4 regions of the Bartonella sp. HY761 genome follow, and region 4 is predicted to be linked to each of the others. Evidence: predicted binding sites of a transcription regulator. Region 4 holds the regulator's gene; each other region holds the start of a gene.

Region 1 (5,567 bases), 960 kb from region 4:
GATCAAAACCTATATTGTCGTGCCAGGGCAAGTTCACCCAAACGGCACCATAATCAAGCTCTTTGCCCTTTGTGGCGCGCAGCGGTGAACGTGCCCCCATAGCATCAATGAGCAGGTCAAAATTCGCACTTTTCGTACCATTTTCAAAAATAAATTGTGGCTTGGGGCCGTTATCAACGCCAATTATCCGATGTTGGACTTCAACTTGCGCACCAAGTTCAACCGCATGCTCATAAAGAAGATCAAAAAGCGACCAGCGAATAATCGCAACACCATAATCATCCTTGATATAGCCAACGTCTAAAACAACCTTATCATCCTTGCTTAGCTTACCAAGCATGCGGTCTATGCGTTGCCCGCGTGCTTCCGCCCGTTGGCGCAGCCCTAATTTATCAAGAACAATAAGGCCCGTTGGTTGTAGCACAAAGCCAGAGCCAACTGGCCCTGCCTTTTGCATCTGATCAAATAGGGTGACGCGGTGTCCTTCTTGGCGTAAAAAAGATGCAAGACAAAGCCCCCCCATACCCATGCCAGCAATTGCGATATCCATCATTTTCTCCCCGCGAGAAAGGTATTGCACCACGTTTTATAGCTTTTTGACCTTGCTTAATGATCCCGATGAGCAATAAAATAAGCGCAATTACGTAAATTATCAGCTTTGTTACCAAAAGGTGAAAGCAGTTCTTCAGCTTGGCTAATTAGGCCGTCAAGCTGTTGCTTTGCCCAGTCAATGCCATGCAGTGCCACCAATGTGCCTTTACCAACATGGCTATCTTTGCCAGCAGTTTTGCCAAGCGTCTTGGTGTCGGCTGTTACATCAAGCAAGTCATCAGCAAGCTGGAAAGCAAGGCCGATTGCCGAGCCAAATTCGGCAAGTCTGGCACGATCATCGCTGGTTGCATTACCAATAATTGCTCCAGCTTCACAGGCATAGCGGATAAGCGCTCCCGTTTTCATGGCTTGCAGCATGATAATACCAGCTTCATTGGGCTTTTTGGTTTCCGCTTCAATATCAAGAATTTGGCCGCCAACCATACCGCCAAGGCCCGCAGCTCTTGATAAATGTCGAATGAGCGACAAGCGTGCTTCTGCCTTTAATTCGGTTTCTTCAGCTGCAATAATATCAAATGCAAGGGTTAATAAAGCATCACCTGCAAGAATCGCTGTTGCTTCATCAAAGGCTTTATGAACGGTTGGTTTGCCACGTCTTAGATCGTCATTATCCATAGAGGGTAAATCATCATGGATAAGCGAGTAGCTATGAATTGCCTCAAGACTTGCTGCAACACGTAATGGCGCATCGGTTTTAACATTAAATAATGAAGCCGTTTCAAGAACCAAGAACGGGCGCAAACGTTTGCCGCCATTCAAAACACCATGACGCATTGCATCTAGCAATTTTTGTGGACGGTTAATCTCGCCCATTTGTGGATAGGGTGCTAAAAGCTGGCCTATTAGAGTTTCAACACGCTTTGCATGACCGAGCAAGAGAGCTTCAAAATTGTTTTTACTATCCATTGTCTCACATTACATTTGAACAGGTGGTATAAAGGGCAATTTATTAATACTGGAATTTTTAAAAAATACTATACATAAGTTTGTAGCCAAAATTGCAAATACCGATTTCCGTCTGATAGCTGTTAAGATTAAAAAATATCTTTGCAGTGGGTCGTCATTTAGGTAAAAGAACATAAGCGAATGAGTGATTGTCAAAAAAATGAGTATAATTTGTTTGAATAAACATCCTGCGTGATAAGCCAAGGCGATCCATGGTATTGCAGCCGCCAGATAAACCCTATAAATCAAGCATTATTACCAAGATCATCGCAAATAAAAGGAATTGTTCATTGTTGCTTGATAAGGATGAGATAAGGAACGAGGGGGAAACCAAAAAAACTCTTGTTAAAAAGATTGCCCTTGGTCTGATTCTTTTGCTGCTCTTGCCTTTTGTCTTGCTTCTCTTTTATAATTTGCCCTTTATCAAGCCAATCTCTACTTTGATGCTACGAGATGTTGTTCTATTGCGTGGCTATGATCGCCAATGGGTTTCTATCAGAGCTATTTCCCCTAATTTGGTAAATGCGGTAATGATGGCTGAAGATGGCAAATTTTGCAGCCATAATGGCGTTGATTGGGATGCTTTGGGCGATGTTTTGGATAATGATGGTGGGCCAAATCGTGGTGCTTCCACCATTACTATGCAAATGGTAAAAAACCTTTTTCTTTGGCAAGATCGTTCCTATGTGCGCAAAGCGATTGAGATTCCCATTGCCCTTGGCGCTAATATTTTTTTGTCAAAACAGCGCACTATGGAAATTTATTTAAATATTGCCGAATGGGGGCCCGGAATTTATGGCGCAGAGGCTGCATCACGCCATTATTTTAATCGCTCGTCTAACAATCTAACTCCAAGGCAAGGTGCTTTGCTGGCGGCAGCATTACCCAATCCTTATATACGCAATCCTGCAAAGCCAGGTCCTGGTATGAGCCAACTGGCACGGGTTTTTGAATCACGTGCGCGCAATTCTGGTGCTTATATTGCTTGTGTAAATTAAAATATAATCGCTATTTTGTAAAAAAATGCATGTTTTATTGGGAGTTTTTTAAAAAAATACACCTTTTGGCTAGTCAAATTGCTTTAATCAGTGTATAGCGTCCCAAACTTTGTGAATTATATTGGGCGATTCAGGCTTTCATGGCCACGCTTCAATGTGTTTGAACGAATTCGGAGCATAGATCCATGGCAGTACCTAAAAGAAAAACATCACCTTCAAAGCGCGGTATGCGCCGTTCAGCTGATGCCCTTAAGACACCTACTTATATTGAAGATAAGACTTCAGGTGAATTGCGTCGTCCACATCATATCGATCTTAAGACTGGTATGTATCGCGGTCGTCAAGTTCTTACACCTAAGGCTTAATTCTGTATTGGGTTTCAATTAGAATTGATTCTATTTACAGTTTAGATTTAAGCTAAGTAAGTAGGTTGATTTTGAGTTGACTGATAGAATATATAAAAACCGACGATAAGTCGGTTTTTTTATTGTTTCATGGTTTAGTTAAGCGTTTGATTTAAAAGATATTGAATTTTAAATGTTTTAACATAAATGAAACATTAAAATGTCTAATAATTATAATTAGAATAGTGCTGAAAGACCCTTGTGTTGATAAAATACAAATATAGGTTTTAAAAAGCGCGATAAGGCCGCGAGTGATTGACTTAACGGCCTTTTCAAAAATTGGAGTTGCCAATGGGGAACACCCCCCTTGTTTTTTCTGGCCGTAATGTCATGGCAGTGTTGGGGCCAACCAATACAGGAAAGACGCATCTTGCGATAGAGCGGATGTTGGCGCATGATAGCGGCATTATTGGCTTGCCGTTACGTTTGTTGGCGCGTGAAGTTTATACACGAATTTGCGAAAAAATTGGTGCAGACAAAGTTTCACTGGTAACTGGTGAAGAAAAAATTCAGCCACCTAAAGCTCGCTATTCTGTATGCACGGTGGAAGCAATGCCGCGCGAGACCAATGCCGCCTTTGTTGCCATTGATGAAGTGCAGCTTGCCAATGATTTAGAGCGTGGCCATATTTTTACCGATAGGATTTTGCACTTACGTGGACGGCAAGAAACTTTGCTTCTTGGCGCCTTAACCATGCGTGGTGTTTTGGAAAAGCTGTTGCGCGGGCTTAGCGTTGCATCGCGGCCAAGGCTGTCGCAACTAACCTATAGTGGCTCGAAAAAAATTGCACGGCTGCCAAGACGTTCTGCCGTTGTGGCTTTTACCGCTGATGAGGTCTATGCTATTGCAGAATTTATTCGCCGGCAAAGAGGTGGTGCTGCGGTTGTTATGGGCGCTTTGTCGCCGCGCACGCGCAATGCACAGGTAGAGCTGTATCAATCTGGCGATGTAGATTATTTGGTCGCAACTGATGCCATTGGCATGGGGCTTAATCTTGATGTCGATCATGTGGCTTTTGCTCAAACTCGAAAATTTGACGGTTTTCAATATCGTGATTTAAATCCAAGCGAACTTGCACAAATTGCAGGGCGCGCAGGCCGCCATTTACGTGATGGCACTTTTGGCGTTACTGGACGTGTTGCTCCGCTTGAAGCAGAACTCGTTGAAAAAATTGAAGGTAGCTATTTCGATCCTGTTAAAGTCATGCAATGGCGTACTGCCAATATGGATTTTAGCTCAATTGGAAACTTAATTCGCTCCCTTGATACTCCATCCCCAATTGACGGTCTGGTTAAGGCAATGCCAGCTGTTGATGCTCGTGCGCTTAGCTATTTGGCTAAAGACGATTCGATTGCTCGACGTATAAAGGGTAGCGATGAAGTCAAATTGCTATGGGATATCTGCGCGCTTCCCGACTATCGTAAGATTGCCCCCGCCCAACATGCCGACATTATTGCCACATTGTTCCGTGATGTGGTAGAATTTGGTGTAGTTGATGAAAATTATGTTGCATCTCAGGTAGCACTTGCTAATCGTACAGATGGCGATATTGATACTTTATCACACCGCATTGCGCAGATTCGGACCTGGACTTATGTCTCTCATCGACCTAATTGGTTGGCAGATCCGCAACATTGGCAAGAAAAAACGCGGGAAATTGAAGATAAATTGTCTGATGCGCTGCATGAGAGGTTGACGAAACGATTTGTAGACCGCAGAACAAGCGTTCTGATGAAACGGCTGAGAGAGAATACAATGATAGATGCCGAAATTTCGCAAACCGGTGATGTTCTAGTAGAAGGTCACCATGTTGGACATTTGGAAGGCTTCCGTTTCACCATGGACAAAGCTGCCGAAGGCAGTGATGCCAAAGCGGTGAGAGCGGCAGCGCAAAAAGCATTAGCACCTGAATATGATGCACGGGCTGAAAGGCTTAGTGCATGTGCTAATGGTGATTTAGCGCTGGCATCGGACGGCATCGTCCGTTGGGTTGGTCAACCTATTGCAACTCTGGTGAGTGGTGATGAGTTTTTAAAGCCACGCATTATCTTGCTGGCTGATGAGCAATTGCAGGGTGCACAGCGTGACAAGGTCAATGACCGCGTTGGTCGCTTTGTTGCTTTCCATTTTGAAACAGCATTAAAGCCACTTTTCGATCTTATCAATGCTGATGCCTTAATTGGTATCACTCGCGGTATTGCTTTCCAGTTGGTTGAGCAGCTTGGCGTATTGCCTCGGCGCGACATTGCTAATGATGTAAAAAGCTTGGATCAAGATTCGCGTGCTGCACTTCGCCGTCTTGGTGTGCGTTTTGGTGCCTATCACATTTTTATTCCAGCACTTTTAAAGCCAGCGCCAGCACAAGCAATTACATTGCTTTGGGCTTTGCAAAATGATGCAAAAGACCAACCCGGTTATGGCGATATTATCCAAACCATGGCTGCTGGTCGTACATCTATTGAAGTAAATGGCGAATTTAACCCAGAATTTTATCGCCTTGCTGGATATCGTATTCTTGGTAAGCGTGCGGTGCGCGTTGATATCCTTGAGCGTTTGGCTGATCTTATTCGTCCTGCTTTAGCTTGGCGTGAGGGTACTGGTCCAAGAC
Region 2 (5,567 bases), 1.7 Mb from region 4:
GTTGTTACGGCTGGTGGCGATGGCGTTGCATTTGCCTGCCAAAACGGTGAGACAGGGCAAATTCCAGCCCAAAAGGTTAAACTTGTGAGCACTCATGGTGCAGGCGATAAATTTATTGGGGTACTTGCAGCAGAGATATTCAAAGGCGCTTCACTCGCAGAAGCCATCAGCGTGGGAAACAGTGCTGCGGCGCTTCACGTAAGCCAAGCTGAAAAATAGCCTATATCATATTATAGTTGCTAAATGGGAGGATAAATAAAAAGTAATTGTCCTCATGCGAGGGAAACATAACCTGCTTTTAAGTTCACTTATCTAAGGTATCCTATAAGCTAACAAGCTTAAAGACTAAACTTTTTCACCCCATATGGGATGTTTTAAAAGGAACGATTTTGATAAGTTATCACAAATAAAATCTTAATCCACCTATTACAAAAAAGTGCTTAGTTTACATACAATATTTTCTTAAAAATATTTGTTAATCAAAAGGCTAAAAGAAAAGCCTGTATATTAAGTAATATACAGGCTTTCAATTTTTATAAGTAGAATTAAGTGGTATATATTTATGTCATTACCTTATAACATAAGCATTTCATATTAATGCTTAAAACTGGTATTTAATTTTTACGCCGCCGCCGCCGCCTTGACGTTGACCAACGTAACCTTGCCCATTAACATCTAAACTTAAAGCCTTATTAGTAGTTATCGGTTGAATATTAAAGCCAGCTTCAAATATGCCAGTACTGCCACCAAGTGAAGGTTTATCAAGGTTAAACTCATAGGCTTTAGCTGCAATTTCACCATCAAATTCATATTCATAGGTGGCGCCAAAATAAGGTTTAAATTGCTCGTTATAAGCATAGCCATAGCGACCACCTAGTTGCATGCGTGAACTGGTTGCACTATCAAAACGTAGCTTTTCATAGCCTATATTGACTGTATCACCATCCATATGTGTCCATAAATAGCGACCATATGCATCAAGGGATTGCTTTTCATCAAAGTTAAATACATAGCCACCAGCAACATGGCCACCATAATAGCTGCTCTTACTATCATAAGAACCACTGTAAGCGCCTTCAAGTATACCAAAGGGTGTCATATTATTGCCGACATCAAATTTACTACTGGTACGACCGGCACGGATTGATGCTTCAAGGTAGATACCATCAGCTTGGTCTGTAGCAAGGTTAGTCACACGTCCAAGCCCCGTATTGGCGAAGTCGATACGACCCAAAATACCGCCGCCCTTATAATTGCTATCACCATCACCATAAACCGAGGCAAAATTGGTGAAGCTATTATAGGTATCATAGGTACCGCGGCCATATTCAAAGAAAGCCCCAACGGTTGTCTTGTGACCTATACCAAACTCAAAACCCGTTGCAATACCAAGTGCCATATTAAAGCCTTTAATATCGACATGGCTGCCTGTATTGTTGCGTTGTGACGAACCATTCATAATTATGAAAGGTACGATTGAAGTGTCCGAATCATGGGCAAAAGCTTGTGCGCGAATACCGTTAACACTTGTGCCTATTAGATCACTGCCTTGACTAGTAAAAGCTAGGGCCGCCGCACGTCCTTCAGAATAAGATTTTGATTGTGGGTTAAGGCGTGCAGCTGATTGCTCACCTGCCGTATTGGGGGCTGTTGGGTCCACAGCAGTTGTTGGCGGTGTGGGATCCACAGGTGTTGTTGGTGTTGTGGGATCTACTGGAGTTGTTGGCGGTGTGGGATCCACAGGTGTTGTTGGCGGTGTGGGATCTACAGGTGTTGATCCAATTGTCAAGATAAGCGGCTTATCACCGTTGCTTTGCTGGGTAAGAGTGGCGTTATAAACAATAAACTCACCTTGATTGATGACATAAGGTCCGCTCGCTACCCAGCTTCCTTGTGTCTTGTTGATCATGGTGACTTTATCACCGTTAGATAAGCGGCTACCATCATTATACATATTTATTGTATGCCGAGTATTCGTAAGATCAACCGCGTTACGACCTGTAATTGTCACAAGCGTATCACCGTTGACGACATCTGTTGGTAATATCCAATTATAATTTTCAAAATTATAAATACCAGAAACAGTTCCACGATATCCATTAAGGTTTAATGTGTTACCAGCTGCATGAGTTTCAAACCCACTAAAACGCCCGTCGCCTCCATAAATACTACCCGAAATTTTAACGTTTGTACCATTAAGTGTTACTGTATTTTGCGTTGCTGTGCCAATATCACTATATCCACCATAAACATTTCCAGTTATAGATGAATCGGTAATTGAAACTTTATTTTCAGTGACAGCTCCAGTTCTGCTAAAACCGCCATATACATTTTTGCTTATAATAGTGTTCCCGTTAAGCGTTAGTTCATTGCGTGTAGTTACGTCACTGCCAGCATTATATCCCGCGTAAATATTGTTAGCAATATTTGCGCCAGTTATAGAAACCTTATTATCCGTTGCAGCTGCACCACTTGTATAGCCACCGATGATTGTACCTTTATATTGACCACCATTAATGGAAACGGTATTATTTGTTGCATCTGCGCTACTTGTAAAGCCGCCTATAACACTCCCATCAACTGTACCATTATTAATTATAACACTGTTATCTGATGTAATCTGCCCGGATGCACTGCCGCCCTGAACGCTACCAATAACTTTAGCATTTTCAATAATAACAGTATTTTTTGATGTAATACCTTTATTTGCATTCCCACCCGCAATATTACCATTAACCTCGGTCGCTTCGCCTGAAATGTTTACACTATTATTAACTGCGTTGCCGTTTATTGACTGTCCACCAAAAATATCTCTTCCAATTAAAGCATTCGTAATGGTAACTTTATTATTTGTTGATTGTCCATCATTGGAATAACCACCCATTACATCTTGCAATATTTTCCCACTAGATATGGTAACAGTGTTACTATCGACATTGCCCTCAACTGATAGTCCCCCTATAATACCACTTTCAACAATTCCACCAGTCATATTTACAGTATTATTGCTTACATTGCTATTTTGAGACCATCCGCCGTAAACTCGATTGGGAGCATTATAATTTGCTCCTAAAGAGGTGGTATCGGAAATTGTTACAGTATTATTATTTAAAGAAGAGGTTTTAACAGCTTTATTATTATTTTGTAACTGTCCCGGGAAATAAAAACTATCATTATTTAATGCTTCAAATTCCGTTGTGGTACCATTATATGTAATTGTATCAGCAATTGCAGATTGTAGATAAACTGTACATGCTACACTTGAACCAAGAGCTATAGTAACTGCTATTGATGATATTGAATATTTAAATTTCAAAGCACTAAATAAATTCATAATTATATCCCGATTTAACCCTCTATTAATGCTAAATAATTATGCATAATATGCAAATTTAATTTGTCTTATAACTTAAAAAATTTCAAAATTGAAGTATTAATTAGAAATAATATGTGGTCTTGTCGCAAGTTCTAAGTTAGGTGAATTTAATAGAGACCTACCTTGTTCATTTTTCATATCTCTAGGGTCAGGACTCATTAATTGATATAATATATGACGGCTGCAGCGATACTGATTGCTGAAAAGAAAGTATGTGCGCATCGATCGTATCTTGTTGCAATACGTCGCCAAGTTTAAAGTTTTGCAAACAAGTTCTCAATTTTACGACGTAATTTATAGGTTGCCTTGTCAAAGTAGATGTTCGATGTCCTACCTTTTCAGGGGGAATGCAAGGCTTGATTTTTCTGTCAAATAAGGCTTGCCTGAACCAGTCAGTGTCAATACCTTTGTCAGCAATAAGTTCTTGCGCTTCAAGCAAAACTGGTAACAGAAGAGCCGCGCCTTTATAGTCGCTCATCTCACCTTCTGACAATAACAGGCATAGCGGCTTTCCATCTTGATCAACGACTGTATGCAGTTTTGAGTTCAAGCCACCTTTTGTGCGTCCAATACGACGGAGAACATCCCCTTTTTAAGCAGGTTTGCTGCTGTGCGGTGTGCCTTAAGATGGATTGCATCAATCATGTTACGCTGAGGTTTTGGACCTTCCCCAGCGAGCTCTGCAAAAATGCGAATAATCACACCCAATCGGCTCCAGCGAAAAAGGGAGTTATAAAGGGTTTTGTGCGGACCATAATTATTAAGAGCATCTTTCCATTGCAGGCCATGATTAATAACATAAACAATCCTACTGATAACGCGCATATCACCAACACGTGCCACCCCATGCGATAATGGAAAATAAGGTGATATCCGCGCCATCTGACTTTCACTCATTGGCTACCTCCGTCACACCAACGAATCATAAATCAACTAAAATGTGAATCAATAAAATTAAAAGGTTCTGACCCTAGACATTTCTTTCAATATCAACATTTCTTGTTAGAAACCAGCCCATTTCAAGTAAAGAATTTAACTCATTTTGCGAAAGATTATATTTAAAACCTTTTATGATCTCTATCATTTACTTTGTTTACTCCTATTTGGGCTTTACCGCTTTAGAGTCAAACTCCATTAATTTGAACGAAATAGTCCAGCCCCTAGTGATTGACTATTTATAAAACTCACTTTTGTATAATTTACTACTAGTTTTGAAATCTTGACTCTTTTTGCTTTATCCCGCATAAAGAACAAAACAGGAACATATTAAATGTGAGTCGAGCATGGATAAAGCTAATTTAAACAAATTGCGTCAGCAAATTGCCAAAATGGAAGGCCGTCCAGCTGCGCAAATTTTATCAAATAATCAAATAGACCATTTCCATAAAGCTGATAAAAATTATAATCATCAAAGCCTAAATAATGTTGAATTTACCCATTTTTGCTTAGGTTTAAGTGAAGCAGATGAGATTATAAAGCCAATTTTGCGTGGATCATTACATGAAATTGTCCCTGCCCCATCGCATTGGCAAGCCGCTTATGGTTTTGTGTTAGCTTTAATTTTACGTGCCAATAAAGGTCCAAGCTTACAACCGCTTATCTGGATTGAAGATGATGGCATTTTGTTTGAATATGGTGGTTTAAATCCCTATGGTATTATTGCTATGGGGCTTGACCCTTCGCAATTAATCCTTATCCGCTGCGCCCATTTAACCGATGTTTTAAAAGCTGGTGATGACGCATTACAATTAAAAAATATTAGCGGTGTTGTTTTAAGCCTATCGGATAGTTGCAAAGCATTGGATTTCACCACCAGCCGCCGTCTGCATCTTGCCAGTGAAAAAAACAATATTCCAGCTTTCATGCTTATGGCCAAAAACGCCCCCAAAACCAGCAGTGCTTTTACACGTTGGCGCATAGCAAGTGGCCAATCAATCTCATCGGGTGCAATGGCACCCGGCGCGCCTTTTTTTGATGTTGAACTTATTCGTAACCGCTCAGGCGGCATTGGCCATTGGTCTATGGAATGGAACTTTCATGACAAAACCTTTAATGAACCGACTTTATCTCGCCCTTTATTTTCCATACCTACCAACCAATTGGATCATGCGTTTAAGGCAAAAAAACACGCCAGTTAAAAGTGAAAACAATGCCTTGGCTTTAATTAGCCGTCAGGCATCGGGGTTGGTTA
Region 3 (5,567 bases), 430 kb from region 4:
TGATGACAGGCTAACTGGTCTCTCAGATGAAAAACCACCCATAAGCACAGCAACATGTTTGTTGTTCACCTTAAATCCCCTACAGATTATGCACAGTAAAAATTACAGTTTTGAATCATCAATTACCAAAAGATTCATGATACGAATCAAATATGTAATTATGGTTAACATAAGAATCAGACTGGCGCTGTAAAAACAAGTCCCCTTAGCTTGGCAAGGCTTGCCAAAGGCGGTTTTTATGTCTCATGTTTCTGAAAAGACTCAAAAATTTTTTTTTGATTTTTTTTGTATTTTTTAGAAAGTCGTTATCAATCTGCGTCTTTTAAAGCACTATCGAAAAGTCTTTTATTATTTTGTAAAAAAAGGACAGCAAAGCAGTCGATTTGGCGTGATAGTTTTTATTAGAGCAGATATAGATCTAAGATAATTTTTTTTAATATTAGTCACATTGAAATTATCTTTTTTATATTTCACCATTGAATGCTTAACCCAAGATTGTTTATGTTGTGACTGATATTTTTCCTACCCAAAAAGGTTAATTTCATCAAAAATCAGTAAATTACGATATTAGAATATATCTAATTTTTAGAGTTTTATTAATATTTGTTACAAATAGTGATAAATATGATTTTTTGAGCTTTATCTTTTGTTAAAGCTGCTTTATGCACATTTACGAATAAATGTTTTGCGTATGAATTGACTTTATAATCAAGGAACAAAAAATGCATAATAGCATTGGTTTACGGCCAATCAGGTCGACGATTTTTCGCACTCTCTTTTTAGGTGTATTAGCAATTGGCTTGGGGGCATGTACGACAACTGGTACAACGACAGTTGACGGACAGCCAACGACTAAAACAACCATCAAGCCACAAAGTTTTATTGAAGGAAATAAGTCGCTTGATGAGCGTTATGGCCCTGATAGAGATGAACCATTTAAAATTAAACCAATTCCTAATGGTGTTATCCCTGAAAAATTCCAGCGTACGGTTGTTGCTTATCCATCACGCGAAGCGCCTGGCACAATTATCGTTGAGCCAGCCAATCACTATCTTTATTTCATTGCTGGCAATGGCAAAGCTATTCGCTATGGTGTGAGTGTTGGTGCCGCCGGTCTTGGTTTTCAAGGCGAAGCAGATCTTAAAGTAAAACGTAAATGGCCGCGTTGGATTCCAACCAAGGATATGATTGCGCGTGCGCCAGAACGCTATAAAAAATATGAAAATGGCGTAGATGGCGGTCCAAGCAACCCCTTGGGCGCGCGTGCGCTTTATCTTTACCAAAATAATGTTGATACCTATTATCGCATTCACGGTACAACCCAACCATCAAGCATTGGTAAATCGGTGTCAGCTGGTTGCATCCGCATGGCAAATCCAGATGTGATTGACCTTTTTGCCCGTGTGCGTACAGGTGCTAAAGTTATCGTGCGCTAAGATACAAAAAATTGTATAACAAAAGGGCAGGAAGAGATTTTCTTTTCCTGCCCTTTTTACATGTTTAATCAATTTTCAGCTTTGGTTTTTTCATTTAAAGTGGCTTAATCGAATTTTTCTTTAGAATTGGCAAAGCCTTTTACCCAATAACCAGCAGCCTTAATCCAATTAAGTGGCACATGACGTTCGGTATTAAAGAACATACGTAAGTGGCGGGTTACCTTTCCTTCGGCGGCAATCCAGATAAATGTCCGCTCTTGCAAGCTTAGTTCCTTAACCTTTTCAAGCAGAAATTTGGGTTCATCAGCAAGTTCAACCGAGCGGTAAACCCAATGATAGGTTACATTGGCCTTGGTATTAAATTTTTGCACTTCCTGTTCATTGGCAACCGTTGCAATAACGGTGATGTCAGTGCCTTCAGCGGCTTCCTCAACCCGTCTGCCAATGGCTGGCAAAGCCGTTTCATCGCCGATTAATAGCCAAGCATTAATATTGCCGCCAATAACGGCTGAACCGCGTGGACCACCAATGACAAGTTCATCACCTTGTTTTGCATTTAATGCAAAAGTGCTTGCTGGTCCTGCATCATGTAACACAAAATCAATCGCTAATAGGTTGGCCTGTTCGTCATAAAAACGTGGTGTATATTCGCGGCTTTGCTGGGTTAGTTCATTCTCGCCAAAAAATAGCTTGATATGATCATCGGGAGCTGCTGAAACAAAGCCCGTAAGATCATCTCCACCAACGAATACCCGGCGCATCAAGGGGGTTACATCTTCAATTTTTTCAACTTTCAATATGCGGCGTTTGGTTTCGTGACGTACACGCTCAATATGCGGTGCTGTATCATTTTCTTGGGTCATGACTTTTCCTAAAAATTTTTGTTCTATTTTGCTTGATTTTACCGCTATTATAGCTGCATAATATTGTATTTGTCTCTTATATTTTTACATCAAACTCATCAAATTGCTCGATACCTTTACCTTGTGCAGTAAGGTCTATGTAATGGGCCATGCGCTTTTCATCCACAATGCTTGATGTCATGCCGCGCTTCCAATAGCCGATCGCTTTTATGTCGGCTTTCGCCACTTGCCCGCCACTTAAAAAGTGGTCGCGTATTTGTCGCGCTTCTTCACGCTCGCAGGCGATCCAAAGATTGGCTTTGGTGGTTGGATTGATGGAAAGAGCTTCTTTGACTAAAAAACCAGAAGTGCCGGCGGCACAATCATCTTGACGAATAAAGGTTTTATAATCTACCCCTGCGATCTTCGGTAATTCGTCTATTGCGGATTGATGGGCGCAATCAATATAGGCTGTGGCTTTTAAACCTTGTGGCCAATTTTTAAAAATAGAAAATAGCGCAGGAATTGCCGTATCGTCGGCAAAAAATATATTATCATGACCATTTTTATAATCAGGCATAAAATGTTGCTTTGGTCCCATAAGATAAATCTTGTCACCAATTTTTTGCTTGCTCAACCAGTCCATAGCCAAGCTTTGGCCGTGATGAACTACAAAATCGATTTCTGCAATATTGGTTGCGGCATAATAGTCACGAATGGTGTAAACACGGGTGATTGGCTTTCCACTACCAATGGCATCCATTTCAATTCGGACAGCATTATTGGCTTGCAACCATTGATCTAGGTTTGGATCTTTGACAATGCCGCTTACACGTATTACTGAAGCAAACGGTTTTGCAATCTCAGTAATTGTCATGCTATTGCGTATGATCTTGTGTCCCGACATTTTTGCGGTTTCACTTGCATTTTTAGAACTGGCTTTTGTTTCCATATTTGCCATTTTGCACCTACCCAAAATATTGTTGTCAGCATTGGTATAATGGCAATATTTCACAATGACAAATAAAACATGATAAAAATACTCAAATTAAATAATGAAAATAATTTTTGCGATAATGTTCTTGATATGTTCTTTAATTTTTGATATTGTGTTTCTGTCAGGGAATGGATGTTTAGCTATGCCTATAGGCAAGTAAATGCCATTTATTTATTAAGCTATTTCAATCAAGTATGGTTGCTCATTTGCTTTATGGCATTTCAGCAAGTTTTTGGCAGTGGTGCAATGTTAAAAATTCGGATTAATCATAATCTTGCTGATAATCTTGCCAAGGCTGATAAGGCAGCTTTTGGCGATGGTCGCCAAGCGCACGCTAATGATATTATTGAAGATAGCAATATGCGGCTTCAAGCAAAGCGTATAAAAGGGCGTGGAGCAGGGCTTAATCCTGCAGGGCGCTTTGAGGATAAATCAGTTTGTTCCTTTGATGATGGCTGGCAAAATGATGAAGAAATAGCACCGCTTAAAACAATTGTTCAAATTGAAAAAGCTCGCAATATTATTACAAGCAACAGTTCGCCTGATCTTGGATTTGACCGCTCTATCAATCCTTATCGTGGTTGTGAGCATGGTTGTATTTATTGTTTTGCCCGTCCTAGCCACTCTTATATGGGCTTGTCGGCAGGGGTTGATTTTGAAACACAGCTTTTTGCAAAACCTGATGCAGCAAAATTGCTAGAAAAGGAATTATCAAAAGCTGGCTATAAACCGAAAATCATTGCCATTGGTACGAATACTGATCCTTATCAGCCGATTGAAAAAAAATGGGCGATTATGCGAGAAATTTTGACCGTTTTAAATAGGGCCAATCATCCGGTAAGTATTGTGACAAAATCAGCTTTGATTTTGCGTGATGTTGATATTTTAAGCGAAATGGCGCAAAAACGGTTGGTACGGGTTTGTATATCACTTACCACATTGGATAGTAGGCTTTCACGGGCAATGGAGCCAAGAGCTGCAACGCCAAAGCGCCGCCTTGAAACTATAAAGCAATTGCATCAAGCCAATATACCGGTTTCCACATTAGTTGCGCCGGTTATTCCGGGTTTAAATGATCATGAGATTGAAAATATATTAGAGTCTGCAAAAGAAGCTGGTGTTCATGACGCAGATTTTGTCATGCTGCGTTTGCCTTATGAGGTTGCCCCTTTATTTAAAGATTGGCTTTTGCGCGAATATCCCAATCACTATCGTAAAATTATTTCAATTTTACGATCTATGCGTGGCGGCAAGGATTATGATGCTGATTGGCAAAGTCGGATGCGCGGTACAGGCCCTTTTGCCGAACTGGTTGCCCGCCGCTTTGCTATAACATGTCAAAGGCTAGACATTGGCAAGCGTCGTATTCCTCTTTCATTTGAAAATTTCGAGCCACCAATAAAATCGCCCGTACAATTATCGTTGTTTTAAAACATAAGGGGCTTTGATATTATGCAGTAAACTATTTAAGCAAAAATTATCGTAAAATAACTCTTCGGCAATTGCTAGGTTAGTATGTTAACATGGTCATAGAGTGTTGTTTAAATTGCCTTAATTATTTTGAATTGGAATTATGCTCTTGTCTCTTTATGATGTTAAGGACTTTGATGAATTTGTAACTTCGCTAAAATCTGTCACCTTGCACGACCAATGGCATGCAAGGGTAGCCAAGATTGGTGGTAAATTTTTTGCCGCCCTTGGTGGTAAAGGTGGTTTATGGGTTGATTGTTTGGTTTTTAAGGTAGCGCCTTCAAGCTATCTTATGATGCTTGAGCAAGATGGTATAAAACGTGCGCCTTATACATCAAGCACCTGGCCGGCCGTACATAAAAATTCAGAACTAACTGATGATGAATTAAAAATCTATATCGCGCGTTCCTATGATATTGTTGCTAAAAGTTTAACGAGAAAAAAGCGCCAAGAATGTGGTGTTGAGTAGAGTTTTTTAAGTTGATACGATAAAGAGATTTAAAACCATATACTCGTAAATAATCTTGTAATCATAAATATTGGGGCAATGCTGCAAATCTTCTCAAAATGCTTGCACAAATTTGCCGGTAATGTCACAAGGCTTTATGGCAAAAAAATTTAATCCTTTACCGCTTTTATTTGATATTCCTAAGCAACCAGATTTTTCTGGCGAGCAACGTTTAATGCGCCATGGGGCAAAATTTGTTGCGGGTACTGATGAAGCAGGACGCGGGCCTTTAGCTGGGCCAGTAGTTGCTGCTGCGGTTATTTTAAACCCTGATAACATCCCTGTTGGTCTCAATGACTCTAAAAAATTGTCGC
Region 4 (5,567 bases):
ACCCCAATCATGAAATTTATGAGTTAAGTTTTGCCGCACCTCATAAATTAGAAGTTATAAAAGTTAATTTGCCTGATGGTTATAGTCTGGCACCCTTCTGGCTATACGGCTCCAAATCCAACAGCCGTGGTAATTGGATTCCCTTACGCCAAGGCATGTTTTATCAATTGCAGGGAAAAAATGGCGAGCTAACGCGCCTTGATAGTGTAGAATTGCCAGATGGTGACTTTACAGCGATAAGAATTGAAATAGATAAGCGCGGTGGAGGACTCGACTTAGATGCTTTACCCATGGAAATTGCACTTGCGCCTAACAATCTTGTTTTTTTAGCACGCGGCAAGTCGCCCTATGCCATACAAATTGGGAAAAGTCAGCAAAAGTCAATGGAGCTTGCATTTGCTGATCTAGTTCCGGGTGCTGTCGATATTGATGATCCGCGAATTAGCCGCGCAGTTTTAGCCGAACCATTGAAAAATATTTCTAAAGTGCCGGAAATAGAAAAGGTGGATCAATTTAACTGGCGGCAATTTATATTGTGGGCTGTTCTAATTTTAGGTGTTGGATTTTTGGTGCTAATCGCATTTCATCTATTGCGGCAATCAGAGCAAAATACACAATAGGTGCCAGAATAAACAATAGGTGGTGGGCCTTGATTGGAACAACGCCTATTTATTTTGAGAAAAATGGTATGAAAATATCATGAGAACAAGAAGGAGAGGCGCAAAGAAACACCTAAATAATTCCATCTTATTCTAATTGTTTGAGACGATTTTTAAGCAATGACTTACCCATTTGGTAACAATCTCTATCTTCAGTCCCCAATGCCAAATCCTTAATTAATCTAGTATAAACTATTACAAAGTTTATTTGCAGAGCATTAAAAGTTGCCAAACTCATTAACACTTTGAGTATTGCATCTTGGGTTGTTTTTATCGAATTGTTTTCCTGTCGACAAAAATTGGTGCATTATTAGAATTTTTACCTATTTTAAAAGAAAAATGAAGGCGTTCGCTTTAGTAACTGCGAAATAGCCCCACGAGCTTTCCTTGAATATTGACCCTATTAGCAGGAAAAATACGATTTTCATAAGCAGGGTTCGCGGCTTCAAGTTCAACAAAGCTTCCCTTAGGCTTATAGCGCTTTAAGGTTGCTTCTTCATCATCAACCAAGGCAACCACAATTTCGCCCGTTAGTGCCACGTCAGCCTTACGGATAATCACCGTATCGCCATCATGAATACCAGCTTCAATCATCGAATCGCCCTTAACTTCAAGAGCATAATGTTCCCCCTTACCAATCATATCAATTGGCATAGTAATGCTGCTTATTTGGTGCTGAATTGCCGATATGGGTACACCAGCTGCAATTCGTCCCATAACTGGAATGTCAACATTGCTATTAGCCGCGACAGGGCGATTAGCCGCAATTGTTTCATTACCAGCGACAGGAAATTTGGATTTTGCAAGCGAACTGGGCGAAGCCATATTAGTATCTTCCGCCATGCTTCCATAATTATATGAGGGGCGGTGGGGCATGTCAGGAAGTTTAATAATTTCCATTGCGCGGGCGCGGTTTGGTAGGCGGCGGATAAAACCACGCTCCTCCAAAGCGGTGATAAGTCGATGAATACCTGACTTAGATGCTAGTTCAAGTGCATCTTTCATTTCATCAAATGATGGTGGTATTCCTGTTTCTTCCAGTTTTTCATGGATGAACATCAACAATTCACGTTGTTTGCGCGTTAACATAATAGCCCCATAAGTCGAATCATTGGCACAAATAGTGAACATATCATATATGTTCCACTATTGTTCTGCAATAGGGGCAAATAATTTAAATTAAATTGGAATTTTTGTGTGGCATTACAATTTTATAATCTGGTTGGGTACTGTTTTTATTGGCTTATTAGATTTAATGCTTTTAAACAAAAATGCCGGCTATATAGCCGGCATTTTATCAAAAAATATTGCATGTCGAAGAATTAATCTTCTTCATTTTCAAACATTTGCACTGGTTGGCTTGGCATGATTGTTGAAATAGCATGCTTATAAACCAATTGCGAATGACCATCTCTGCGCAATAATACGCAGAAATTATCAAAGGAAGTGACAATACCGGTAAGCTTGACGCCATTTACCAAGAAAATTGTCAATGAAATTTTTTGCTTTCTTACGGCATTCAAAAATAAATCTTGAAGATGTTGCGCCCGTTCTGCCATTGTTTTTACCTTTTATTGCGAACCGCATAACTAATTATTTTTATTTCATAGCATGCCAACAGCAAGGGCTGTCAAGTTAAATTCAAAATTATTACAATATATTACCGAATATTTTGTTTTTGGGCTTATAATTGTAGGATTTTCGGTGCTGACGCTTCGGCTTGAGCAAAACTAGCATTGGGTCGTTTAGTGTTACTTTATGTTCAATTGGTTTAAACGGTCATTAATAATTGTTGAATTGATAGGGCCTATGCTGGCCTTAGTTTTGCGCTTTGTTGATTACTATGTAAATATTGCAGCGGTAAGCTGTTCAGCAACAGTTCAGATTAATGGGCTATCTTTTAAGCAATGATATGAGGTTACTTTTATGAATAAGATTTCGGCACTTTTTTTGACATTGCTTGGAACGGCATTAATAATGCCATCGGTTAGTTATGCCAAAATGACAATTTATACCGATCCACCAACAGCTGTTGCTCCATTGCCACCAGCGCCGCCAGTAGCACCAACACCACCTGCACAAAATCAATATCCAGTGCGCCCTGTGCAGCCTGCACCACCACCAGGTGGCAACCGTCCACAGCGCCCTATGCCGCCGCAAAATGACCGGCCGATTGTTGTGCCAGGGCCATCTGAGCCGCAATATGATAGGCCGCATCCACCGCGCCCTATGCCTCCACAATATGATCGTCCTCAATATGATAATTCTTATCCGCAGCGTCCAATGCCGCCTCAATATGATAGACCGCATCCACCGCGTCCTATGCCACCGCAAGATGGCCATGGTTATCCATTAGACACAAGACCAAATTATCAAGGACCAAATGGTCAGGGTTATGATAGGCCAGTTTATAATCCAAATGCGCGGCCGCAATATAACCGCCCAAATTATAATCCACCACGGCCAAGGCCACAAAACCAACGGCCAGTTTACCGTGATGATGATAGGGGCTATTATGATCGCCCGTCGCTCTATTAAGAGTGGTGATGAACTAAAGTCAGCTTAAAAGTTAATTAAGGTTGGAAATAGACAATAATTGGAAATGGTTTTGCCAATTCCAATGGTCTATTTCCAGACTTTTTTTATTGGTGAATAATGGGCATAAAGCCTGTTATTGCCTTAATCGCTAGCCATGCTTTTCCACAAAATGAGCCAAAACTTGCGGCTATCGTTGCATGCAGATAAAATTTATCTCAAATGCAATGAATGTAAAAATTTGTTTCAGTTGTGTGGCATTTTTTAAAAACCCTATCGGCGCAAAATAACTAGAATAAGTTTAAATTCCTGTAATCGGCGAAAAAGTGCATTTTGCTATTTTGATTGCGGGGTTGGACATGACGGATTATTTAACCAATATTGCAGGTGAACTTAATGGCAAATTCGCGCGTTTAACCGTGCTTGAACGCCTTGAAGCTGTAACTAAATCTTTTCCTAAGGGCTGTGTTTTTACCACCAGTTTTGGCCTTGAGGATCAAGTTCTTACTCATTTTATTGCACAAAACCGCCTTGCTATAAGTATTGTTACCTTGGATACGGGGCGCTTGTTTCCTCAAACCTATAGTCTTTGGCAGGAAACAGAAGAAAAATACGGTATTAGAATTAAAGCAAAGTACCCCCAAACTGAGGGGCTAGAAGCATTAATTGATGATCAGGGCATTAATGGTTTTTATTTTTCGCCTGATATGCGCAAACAGTGCTGCTTTACCCGAAAAATCGAGCCTTTGGGCCGCGCATTAATCGGGCAGCAACTTTGGGTGACCGGTTTGCGAGGTGACCAATCTGCTGCACGTCATGATTTGGCATTTGTATCCTTTGATAGTGGTTACAATCTTATTAAAGCAAATCCGCTTTATGATCTGAGCCGCAACGATCTTGTATTGATTGCCCAGCAAAATGACATTCCGATTAATAGCCTACACAAGGAAGGCTTTTTATCTATTGGCTGTGCGCCTTGTACCCGCGCCATACGCGCTGGCGAGGAGGAACGTGCCGGCCGTTGGTGGTGGGAAACTGAAACTGCCCGCGAATGTGGCTTACATGTGCAAAATAGCCATTCTTTGTCCGCAAAAACGACCAATCAAGCCCAAGCAGCTTTTGAGAAAGTTTGACAATGTATTTAGAACAAAGCGGCAAGCCGCAAACCCCAAATAAAAACCATGCTTCTCAAAGTCATTTGCAACGCCTTGAATCGGAAGCTATTTATATCATCCGTGAAGTTGCAGCAACGTCTGATAATCCGGTAATGCTCTATTCCATTGGTAAGGACTCTGCGGTTATGCTTCATCTTGCGATGAAAGCCTTTTACCCTGGTATTCCGCCATTTCCATTGCTGCATGTGGATACAGGGTGGAAATTTCGAGAGATGATCGAGTTTCGCGATGAAACGGTAAAGCGTCTTGGTTTAAACCTTATCGTTCACAAAAATGAAAAAGGCATCAAGGCAGGAATTAATCCTTTTGATTCAGGTTCACGCATCCATACCGATGTAATGAAAACAGCAGGCTTAAAGCAAGCATTGGACAAATATAAATTTGATGCCGCCTTTGGTGGTGCAAGGCGAGATGAGGAAAAGAGCAGGGCAAAGGAACGGGTTTTCTCGCTGCGCTCAAGCGAACACCGCTGGGATCCTAAAAAACAACGGCCAGAGCCTTGGTCATTATTTAATACGCGCAAAAATAGTGGTGAAAGTTTTCGGGTGTTTCCGCTATCGAATTGGACTGAAAAAGATATTTGGGATTATATTGCTTTGGAAAATATACCGGTTGTGCCGCTTTATTTTGCCAAACCTCGTCCTATTGTGCAGCGTGATGGCATGCTTATCATGCGTGATGATGAACGCATGGTTTTGCGCGATGGTGAAAAGATTGAGCAATTATCGGTGCGCTTTCGCACCCTTGGCTGTTATCCGTTAACTGGTGCGATACAATCAACTGCTACAAATCTAGATGATATTCGTGAAGAAATGCGCCTATCTCGCACATCAGAACGGCAAGGCCGCGCGATTGATAAGGATGGCAATGCTTCCATGGAACAAAAAAAGCAAGAGGGGTATTTTTGATGTCGGCTGCTTTGAAAATAGATCATTCACCTTCTGATGAGGTTTTAAAGTCATCGCTTGATGTTTCTTTGCCTGAGCAAATGCCGCAACAACGCTCGCTATTGCGCTTTATCACCTGTGGTTCGGTCGATGATGGGAAGTCCACCTTGATTGGGCGGATTTTACACGATGCGGGAGCCATTTTTGAAGACCAGCTTGAAACATTGGAACAAGATTCACGCAAATTTGGCAATAAGGACGATGTGTTAGATTTTGCACTTTTGGTTGATGGTCTTGCTGCCGAGCGCGAG

The links. Region 4 encodes LexA, which represses DNA repair genes until DNA is damaged. Its sites were predicted from a motif close to TGTTCNNNNTGTGTTCNG; they were not measured.
Region 1: a site for LexA is predicted at 3,097-3,114, ahead of N6A79_RS11710 (helicase-related protein). Genes of this name have one in related genera too.
Region 2: a site for LexA is predicted at 4,623-4,640, ahead of N6A79_RS00220 (ImuA family protein). Genes of this name have one in related genera too.
Region 3: a site for LexA is predicted at 3,356-3,373, ahead of N6A79_RS09460 (PA0069 family radical SAM protein). Genes of this name have one in related genera too.

Annotation. Positions count from the first base shown of each region.
Region 1 covers NZ_CP104887.1:2,706,942-2,712,508, reverse strand. Annotated here, with positions in the region: gene N6A79_RS11730 (FAD-dependent oxidoreductase) at 1-553, opposite strand, end outside; gene N6A79_RS11725 (polyprenyl synthetase family protein) at 607-1,518, opposite strand; gene mtgA (monofunctional biosynthetic peptidoglycan transglycosylase) at 1,770-2,555, shown strand; gene rpmF (50S ribosomal protein L32) at 2,741-2,920, shown strand; gene N6A79_RS11710 (helicase-related protein) at 3,251-5,567, shown strand, end outside.
Region 2 covers NZ_CP104887.1:60,364-65,930, reverse strand. Annotated here, with positions in the region: gene N6A79_RS00235 (ribokinase) at 1-219, shown strand, start outside; gene N6A79_RS00230 (autotransporter outer membrane beta-barrel domain-containing protein) at 602-3,334, opposite strand; partial or broken gene N6A79_RS00225 (IS5 family transposase) at 3,535-4,273, opposite strand; gene N6A79_RS00220 (ImuA family protein) at 4,660-5,514, shown strand; gene N6A79_RS00215 (Y-family DNA polymerase) at 5,414-5,567, shown strand, end outside.
Region 3 covers NZ_CP104887.1:2,177,381-2,182,947, reverse strand. Annotated here, with positions in the region: gene N6A79_RS09480 (D-alanine--D-alanine ligase) at 1-69, opposite strand, end outside; gene N6A79_RS09475 (L,D-transpeptidase) at 723-1,436, shown strand; gene N6A79_RS09470 (siderophore-interacting protein) at 1,541-2,299, opposite strand; gene N6A79_RS09465 (siderophore-interacting protein) at 2,376-3,239, opposite strand; gene N6A79_RS09460 (PA0069 family radical SAM protein) at 3,522-4,706, shown strand; gene N6A79_RS09455 (MmcQ/YjbR family DNA-binding protein) at 4,855-5,214, shown strand; gene N6A79_RS09450 (ribonuclease HII) at 5,351-5,567, shown strand, end outside.
Region 4 covers NZ_CP104887.1:1,746,265-1,751,831, reverse strand. Annotated here, with positions in the region: gene N6A79_RS07535 (DUF3999 family protein) at 1-620, shown strand, start outside; gene lexA (transcriptional repressor LexA) at 1,014-1,748, opposite strand; gene hfq (RNA chaperone Hfq) at 1,982-2,218, opposite strand; gene N6A79_RS07520 (hypothetical protein) at 2,586-3,197, shown strand; gene N6A79_RS07515 (phosphoadenylyl-sulfate reductase) at 3,554-4,327, shown strand; gene cysD (sulfate adenylyltransferase subunit CysD) at 4,330-5,277, shown strand; gene cysN (sulfate adenylyltransferase subunit CysN) at 5,277-5,567, shown strand, end outside.